2 regions of the Comamonas sp. CAH-2 genome follow, and region 1 is predicted to be linked to the other one. Evidence: riboswitches for the same ligand, from Rfam matches in the RefSeq annotation. Region 1 holds a riboswitch; the other holds the start of a gene.
What was found. Region 1 has a riboswitch for thiamine pyrophosphate ahead of FYM52_RS05795 (cytosine permease). Riboswitches for the same ligand answer to the same signal wherever they lie in the genome.

Region 2: it holds a riboswitch for thiamine pyrophosphate, as region 1 does, so the genes downstream of both, thiC (phosphomethylpyrimidine synthase ThiC) here and FYM52_RS05795 (cytosine permease) in region 1, are expected to answer to the same signal.

What each region holds. Positions count from the first base shown of each region.
Region 1 covers NZ_VSWF01000005.1:137,629-142,090, forward strand. Annotated here, with positions in the region: gene FYM52_RS05790 (SH3 domain-containing protein) at 31-420, opposite strand; gene FYM52_RS05795 (cytosine permease) at 724-2,025, opposite strand; TPP riboswitch at 2,102-2,200, opposite strand; gene FYM52_RS05800 (hypothetical protein) at 2,323-2,601, shown strand; gene FYM52_RS05805 (Crp/Fnr family transcriptional regulator) at 3,028-3,747, shown strand; gene FYM52_RS05810 (phosphotransferase) at 3,754-4,462, shown strand, end outside.
Region 2 covers NZ_VSWF01000036.1:13,846-18,307, reverse strand. Annotated here, with positions in the region: gene FYM52_RS15595 (acyl-CoA synthetase) at 1-1,271, shown strand, start outside; TPP riboswitch at 1,386-1,504, shown strand; gene thiC (phosphomethylpyrimidine synthase ThiC) at 1,813-3,747, shown strand; gene FYM52_RS15585 (hypothetical protein) at 3,793-3,942, shown strand; gene FYM52_RS15580 (tripartite tricarboxylate transporter TctB family protein) at 4,110-4,462, shown strand, end outside.

The DNA.
Region 1 (4,462 bases):
ATAGAAGTTCTGTCTGCCAGGAGTGTGTGACTACCAACCCCATCCCAGCTTTTCCAGCATCCAGCCAGACTGGCCCTCGGCCGTTTGGACTTTGGCCCAGTCGTCGCGCTTTTCCAGGGTCTTGACGATGTCGTACTTGCTCAGCTTGGTCACCACGCTGTGGTTGGTGCCCGGGCCTGCGCGCAGGTTGACGGTGTCGGCCTTGATCAGGTAGTGGGGCACGCTGTCGGTCAGGGGCTGGTGCACCCAGCCCAGCGGGCCTTCAAAGTCCTTGACCTTGATCCAGTCGTCACGGCGCTCCATCACCTGCACGGGATAGCCTTTGATCAGTTCCCAGGCAATCTCGGACTTTGTCGTGGGCTTGGCGCGGATGTTGACGGTATTGCCCTTGATGCTCAAAAACTCTTGTGCTTGGGCCAAGGTAGGGGCGGCGGCAAGCACACCGGTCAACAGCAGGGCAGCAAGGCCGCTGCTGCGCAGGCGGCGGGAGAGGTGGGGGGCAAGTGGTGACAACACGCGGCAATAACTCCTGTGAATCAAGGGGGGTCAGGTGCGGGCCGTGTGCCCCGTACCTGTAAGAATTTGCATCATGCCCGCGCAGTTTCACTGAAATTTGCATTCCACTCACAAAAAAATGCGTGAAATGTGACCGCTGTCGTGTTTCTGGTCATGCTTGGCGATGAACCGTCTGGACAAACCGACCAAATTGCGGCTGGCCTGGGGTCACTGTGCCGGGGCCGCGCGCGGCAGCAGTCGCGCCAGCACAAAGCACACCAGCAGTGTTGGCAGCGCGCTGCCTGCGGCAGGGGCCAGCAGGGGCACGCCGTGGTAGAAGCCCACACCCGCCAGCCACAGCAGCACGGCCGGCCAGTGTGCGCCGCGCGCCTGCGCCAGCCATTGCGGCGCCTGGGCCAGGCGCTGGTCGGCCGCTTGCCAGGCCAGGCGGCCCAGGATCACGCCAAACAGGGGCACGAAGACCGAGCTGAGCATCAGCAGGAAGGGTTCGATGCTGTGCATGGGCAGCACCAGGGCCAGCAGCACGCAGGCCACGGTCAGCCCCAGGCCCCAGCGGCGCAGGCTCCAGCGGGGTGCCATGCTGTGGGCTGCCATGGCACCGGAGTAGGTGTCGCCATAGGCGTTGTCCACCTCGTCAATCAGGATCAGCGTCAGGGCGATCAGGCCCCCCTGGGCCAGCAGCAGGGCGGTGACCAGGTTCTCGCTGGGCAGGGTCAGCGTGATCAGCACGCCCAGGCCGTAGCACCACACGTTGGCCAGTCCAAAGCCCAGCCAGGTGCCGCGCAGGGCGCTGCGACCATCGCGGCCATGGCGTGCATAGTCCGCCACCAGCGGCAGCCAGGAGATGGGCATGGCCACCACCAGGTCCATGGCGGGCAACCAGCCCATGCCACCGGTGCCGGGGCGTTGCCAGATGCCTTCCCAGCCCTGTTCCAGGGCCAGGCCGACAAAATGCCAGGTCAGCCACAGCAGCGACAGCACCACCAGCGGCAGCGCAATGCGGGCAATCAGCTGGCGCACCAGCTTGAGCATGGAGCCACTGATCAGCAGCCCGATCACGGCACCCCACACCAGGGTCATGACCACCGGCCAGTGGCTGGCCGCCATGCCGCCGGCCTGGCGTGCAATGGCCACGCTGGCGTCGCGCATCACCACCAGCTCGAAGGTGCCCCAGCCGATCAGTTGCACCAGGTTCAGCAGGATGGGCAGCTTGGCGAACTGGCGGCCGTAGACGTGGGTCATCAGCGCGGCGCTGGACAGCCCGGTGTCGCAGGCAATCTTGGCCATCCAGCCCAGCAGGCCGGCGCCCAGCAGCGACCCGCAGACGATCGCCAGTACGGCCTGCTGGGTGGACAGGGCGGGCAGCAGGTAGGCGCCCACCTGCATCACCAGCAGGCCCACGCCCAGGCTGAACCACAGCGCAGCATGGTCGTGCAGGGCGAACACCCGTTCAGACGGTGTGGTGGGAGACAGCGCCTGGTTGGCGGGCGCGGAAGACGAGGAATGCATACATGCTCCGTAAGCCTACGAAGCAGGGGCCGTGACAGGCTCGCGGCCCACAAGGGCCAACAGCCTGCGGACGAGCAACCAGCATGAACAGCTTCCCTGCGCGAGGATGATCTCAATCAGGTTCAAAGGGACTCTCTCAGCCCGGCCTTGCGGCAGGGCACCCCCAGCGAGCGCCGCACCGTGCGATGCAGCGGGCGCGATTGTCCCATGAAACCGCGGTTTCCCTGGTCGCAGGCCCGCCCATCGGCCGTACCGCAGCGGGGCCAGGAGCGCCGGAACATGCCCTGAACTTCAGCCGTGCCCAATCTCTGCGACGCGCCGGTTGAGGCCTGGCGTGCGCACTGGAAGGCGCACGACAACGCCTACCCTTCGTGCATCGAGCTGACCGCCGCTGACCTGCAGGCCTTGAACGCCGAGCGCAAACTGATCAACGACACCATGAACTTCAAGCAGGCCGAGTGCTGGGAGGACGTGTTTCATGGCGCCAAGCTGCAGGTGGGGCCCACCAGCTGCCTGGTCCTGGCCAGCGGCGAGCGGGTGCCGGTGGCCTTGGCGGGCGCGGTGTCCACGTCTTGAAACTGCATCAAATCGGCGTTGAAGGCAGGTAAATCCTGCGCAGACAGCTATGGATGAATGAGCAAAGCGGCATGTCGGCTGGGGCGGACATGCAGCTTTTGCATGGTGGCGGCCCACCCGGTGGGCGCGGTGCTGGGCCACGGCCAGGCGGTGACCGAGACCGGGCTGGGTGGCGCCGGCAGGGTTCTGCTGGGCGGAATGCCCGAGTTGAAAAACCTGCGATGGACCGTGGTGTGGTGCACAGCCTGGGGCTGGAAAACGCGTGGAGCATCAAAGAGTTAAGGGTTTACCCTTTGTTTTGGGGGTGGGCGCGATCCAGACTGTCACTTTCTGGACAAGTTCATGCCCAGGGGGCGCTTTCAGACCCCAAGCGGCTGGTCTCTGACGCGACAATGGTCCGGTTTTCAGTCACAGAAACGACAGGATATGGACGACCCGATTCTTACTATCGAAGAACGTGAAGCGATCAATGCAGGTCGCTGGTTTTCATCCCTCTCACCTTCGCTGCGGCACGACATACTCCGATGCGCTTACGTCAAACGATTCAAGGACGGTGCTTTGATCTGCGCCCGCGGCGAAGTGCCGGAGGAATGGTTTGCGTGTGCCAAGGGGGCCGTGCGGGTGAGCTCGACGTCCATCACGGGCAAGCAGATTACGCTGACCTATGTGGAGCCGGGGCTGTGGTTTGGCGATACCTCGATCTTCGACGGGGATCGCCGCACGCACGACGCGTATGCCCACGGGGCGACCACGCTGCTGTGCGTGGCCAAGGCGGACTTCAAGCGCATCCTGGCAACGCACACCGAGTTCTACGAGGCCATGCTGTGGCTGGCGGCGCGCCGCATCCGGCAGCTGTACGGCCTGGTCGAGGACCTGAACACGCTGCCGCTGCGCGCGCGGCTGGCCAAGCAACTGCTGCACCTGGTGCGCAGCTATGGCATTCCCAGCCTGGCGCATGCCGAGGAAGTGCGCATCGGCCTGCAGCTGGCGCAGGAAGAGTTGGCCCAGTTGCTCGGGGCTTCACGCCAGCGCGTGAACCAGGAGCTCAAGGGCATGGAGCGCGAGGACATCATCCGGATCGAACCGGGGGGTCTGGTGGTGCGCGACCGCGATGCGCTGCTGCGCATTGTGGAAACTGACCTTTAAACAACCATGAGTAACTTTGACCATTTTGTAGGTACCAAGCCAGTTTCCGACACCCATGCGTTCGATGTGTCGGCTCTGGAGGCCTGGATGAGCGCCCAGGTGGCGGGCTTCGCAGGCCCGATCACGGTGGAGATGTTCAAGGGCGGACAATCCAATCCCACCTACAAACTGGTCACACCGGGGCGCAGCTACGTGATGCGCTCCAAGCCCGGCCCGGTCGCCAAGCTCCTGCCCTCGGCGCATGCGATCGAGCGTGAATTCAAGGTCATGCAAGGGCTGGCCGGGACCGACGTGCCCGTGCCGCACATGTATGCCCTGTGCGAGGACGAGTCCATCATCGGGCGCGCCTTCTACATCATGGAGTTCAAGGCCGGCCGCGTGCTGTGGGACCAGTCCCTGCCCGGCATGACGCCGCAGCAGCGCGGTGCGATCTATGACGAGATGAACCGTGTGATGGCCGCGCTGCACACAGTCGATGTGACACGCCAGGGCCTGGCCGACTACGGCAAACCGGGCAACTATTTCGAGCGCCAGATCGGCCGCTGGAGCAAGCAGTATGTGGCCTCGGTCACCCTGCCGATTGACGAGATGGACAAGCTGATGGCCTGGCTGCCGATGAACATGCCGGCCAGCGCCAAGGACGACAGCAAGGTCTCCATCGTCCATGGCGACTACCGCATGGACAACCTCATGTTCGCCGCCGATGCCCCGCAGG
Region 2 (4,462 bases), on a different contig from region 1:
TCGCGCCGGTGATCGCCAAGGCCCTGCAACTGCGCGAACGCACCCAACCCATCCTGGTGATCCAGGTGGACGATGCCCTGTACGGCGAGGCCGCCGTGCAGGTCGGCAGCATCCGCTACGAGGACTTCGTGGCCCAGGGCGATGCCGCTTATGCCTGGGAGCTGCCCGAGGACGAGTGGGATGCGATTGCCCTCAACTACACCAGCGGTACCACCGGCAACCCCAAGGGTGTGGTCTACCACCACCGCGGTGCGGCCATCAACGCCATCAGCAACGTGCTGGAGTGGGACATGCCCAAGCACAGCGTGTACCTGTGGACCTTGCCCATGTTCCACTGCAATGGCTGGTGCTTCCCCTGGACCGTGGCGGCCCGCGCCGGGGTCAATGTCTGCCTGCGCCGGGTCGAGGCCAAGGCCATCTTTGACGCCATGCGCGAGCACGGCGTCACCCACTACTGCGGCGCGCCCATCGTGCAATCCCTGCTGGTGAATGCGCCGGCCGAGCTGAAAGCGGGCATCCCTGTCGGGGTGAAGGCCATGGTGGCCGGTGCCGCGCCCCCGGCCTCGATGATCGAAGGCATGGAGGCCATGGGGTTCGACCTGACCCACGTCTATGGCCTGACCGAAACCTACGGTCCCGCCACCGTCTGCGCCAAGCATGCGCGCTGGGACCAGCTCGATATTGGCGAGCGTGCCCGCCTCAATGCCCGCCAGGGCGTGCGCTACCACCTGCAGCGCGAAGTGCGGGTCATGGACCCCGAGACCCTGCAGCCCGTGCCCCTGGATGGCGAGACCATGGGCGAGATCATGTTCCGCGGCAACATCGCCATGAAGGGCTACCTCAAGAACCCCAGCGCCACGGACGATGCCTTCCGCGGTGGCTGGTTCCACAGCGGCGATCTGGCCGTGCAGTACCCCGACGGCTACATCCAGATCAAGGACCGCAGCAAGGACATCATCATCTCCGGCGGCGAGAACATCTCCTCGATCGAGGTCGAAGACGTGCTCTACCGCCACCCTGCCGTGCTGGCGGCGGCGGTGGTGGCCAAGCCCGACCCCAAGTGGGGTGAGACACCGTGCGCCTTCCTGGAAATCAAGCCGGGCGCCCAGGTCAGCGAGGCCGACATCGTGGCCCACTGCAAGCAGCACCTGGCCGGCTACAAGGTGCCGCGCGCCGTGGTGTTTGGCGAACTGCCCAAGACCAGCACCGGCAAGATCCAGAAGTTCGAGCTGCGCAAGCAGGTCGGCTCGGCCAGTGCCATCGTGGTCTGATTTTCAGCATTGATAGTTGCCAGCGCACGCCTAGCAAGCGCTGGAGTCGGTTTTGATGCTGAAAGCCTAGGCGTTTGCCCGGTGTCCTGGGGCGACGCAGATGCGCCTATACTCACGGCTGCTCCGGGGTGTGCGAAAGCGCTGAGATGCGAACCGCTGTGAAAACAGTGGCCAGCGAACCCGACGAACTTGATCCGGTTCATACCGGCGGAAGAAGAGCGGGACCCTGAAGCAGGGCCAGGAATGGACAGGCACATGGGCTTTTGCAAGGCCAGGCAGGTGCCCACCATCCCTAGGCACAGCAAACCCCAGGCGCCTCGCGCACTGGGGTTTTGTCTTTTGGGGATGGAACACCGGGCGTGTCAGCCTTGGTCGGAATCGGTCGATTCCGGTGGCGTCGGTCAGGCATTGTGGGAGCAATGCCAGGGCTGGAGCCAGGTGCAGGCGAAGGTGGATGGCGCCAGCCATCTCCCACGCCATCAGAGCGGCCCAGCACTCCACGGAGCGTTTGATGAACTTCACACGCTTTTTGGAGACTGCGATGAACGCCCCCGATGCCATCTTTACGCCCGCCGCCGGCAATGCCCCCGATGCCGCCCGTTTCGCCGATCTGCTGGCCCAGTCGCGCCAGCCATTTCCGGCATCCACCAAAAGCTACCTGAGCGGGGCCATCCACCCCGATCTGCGCGTGCCGGTGCGCGACATCGCGCTGACCAATGGTGAGCAGGTCAGCGTCTATGACACCTCGGGCCCCTACACCGACCCCACCGCCTCCATCGACGTGCGCCAGGGCCTGGCCAGTGTGCGCGGTGCCTGGATCGAAGCGCGCGGTGACAGCGAGTTCTATGTCGGCCGCCAGCGCGTGGCGCTGGACGACGGCGGCAAGCGTGGCGAGGAAGACGCGCGCGTGGCGCTGCTGCGCGCCGAGGCCGCCGCGCTGCAGCGCCAGCCGCGCCGCGCCAAATCCGGCCAGAACGTGACCCAGATGCACTACGCCAAGCGCGGCATCATCACGCCCGAGATGGAATACGTGGCCCTGCGCGAGAACGGCCGCCGTGAATGGATGGCGCAGTACCAGCAGGACGCGGCCCGCGAACTGCGCCTGGCCGGCAACAGCTTGGGCGCCGCCATCCCCAAGATCATAACGCCCGAATTCGTGCGCGACGAAGTGGCGCGCGGCCGCGCCATCATCCCAGCCAACATCAACCACCCCGAGATCGAGCCCATGGCCATCGGGCGCAACTTCAAGGTCAAGATCAACGCCAACATCGGCAATTCGGCCGTGACCTCGAGCATCGAGGAAGAGGTCGAAAAGCTGGTCTGGGCCATCCGCTGGGGGGCCGACAACGTGATGGACCTGTCCACCGGCAAGAACATCCACACCACGCGCGACTGGATCGTGCGCAACTCGCCCGTGCCGATTGGCACCGTGCCCATCTACCAGGCGTTGGAGAAGGTCGGTGGCATTGCCGAAGACCTGACCTGGGAAATCTTCCGCGACACCCTGGTCGAGCAGGCCGAGCAGGGCGTGGACTACTTCACCATCCACGCCGGCGTGCGCCTGGCCTACATCCACCTGACGGCCCAGCGCCGCACCGGCATCGTCTCGCGTGGCGGCTCCATCATGGCCAAGTGGTGCATGGCCCACCACCGCGAAAGCTTCCTGTACGAGCACTTCGAAGACATTTGCGACATCATGAAGCAGTACGACGTGTCCTTCAGCCTGGGTGACGGCCTGCGCCCAGGCTGCGCCTCGGACGCCAACGACGAAGCCCAGTTCGCCGAACTCAAGACCCTGGGCGAGCTGACGCAAGTGGCCTGGAAGCACGACGTGCAGACCATGATCGAAGGCCCCGGCCACGTGCCCATGCACATGATCCAGGCCAACATGACCGAGCAGCTCAAGCACTGCCACGAGGCGCCGTTCTACACCCTGGGGCCGCTGACCATCGACATCGCCCCCGGCTACGACCACATCGCGTCGGCCATCGGCGCGGCCATGATCGGCTGGTTCGGCACGGCCATGCTGTGCTACGTCACGCCCAAGGAGCACCTGGGCCTGCCCGACCGCGACGACGTGAAGCAAGGCATCATCGCGTACAAGATTGCGGCCCACGCTGCCGATGTGGCCAAGGGCCATCCGGGTGCGCGTTCGCGCGACGATGCCCTGTCGCAAGCGCGTTTCGACTTCCGCTGGGAAGACCAGTTCAACCTGGGCCTGGACCCCGACACGGCGCGCGCCTTCCATGACGAAACCCTGCCTAAGGACAGCGCCAAGGTCGCCCACTTCTGCAGCATGTGCGGGCCCAAGTTCTGCTCCATGAAGATCACCCAGGAGGTGCGCGACTTTGCCAAGCAGCAGGGCGTGGCCGAAGAGCAGGGGATTGCCGCCGGCATGCAGGCCAAGGCCGAGGAGTTCAACCGCACGGGCGGGGAGTTCTACATTCCCATCGCCAGCGACACCACGGCGCGTTGAGTGCCCAATAGGCTTTCAGCGCTTGTCTGGTAAGCGCTGATAGCTATGAAAAACAAAGCGCCCCTGGGCCGCGGAATGCCCACGCTGGCGCAGGGGCGTGGCCGTGAGGTGGTGGGCGGTATTCAGGCACACGGCCTGGGGGCTTTGATTATTATTTTTTGCTCATCCGCTGCAGGCATGGCGGCGAAAGATTAAATAAGTTTAATAAATCATTGGAAATCGATGCGCAAACTGGCGCTGGATGATTATTTTTTAATTTTGAAAATGAAGCGTGGTTAATGCAGTGTGCGCTAGGTGGTATTACGTAAAAAAATCGCCATTTCTGCCATGAAGATACGCCTCCTCGATGCAATGGAGGTGTGATGTTAGCTAGAGATTTACGGGATATTCTGGCCGGCCTGTTTGTGGCCGCGGTCGGATTATTTTTTGCCATCGCTGGAAGCGGCTACGCCATGGGTTCCGCCGCGCGCATGGGGCCCGGGTATATGCCGGTGATCCTGGGCTGGGTGCTGTTTGCCCTGGGGGTGTTGATCGTGTTGCCCGCCTGGTTCCGCCAAGGCGACCGCATCGTCGTGCACTGGGACAGCCTAGCGGCCTCGTTGGGGGCACTGGTGGTATTTGCCTTTTTGCTGAATACCCTGGGCGTATTTTTCAGCACCATGATTGCCGTATTGGTGGCCAGCCTGCCCAAACCCATGCACATGGGCATGCGCCT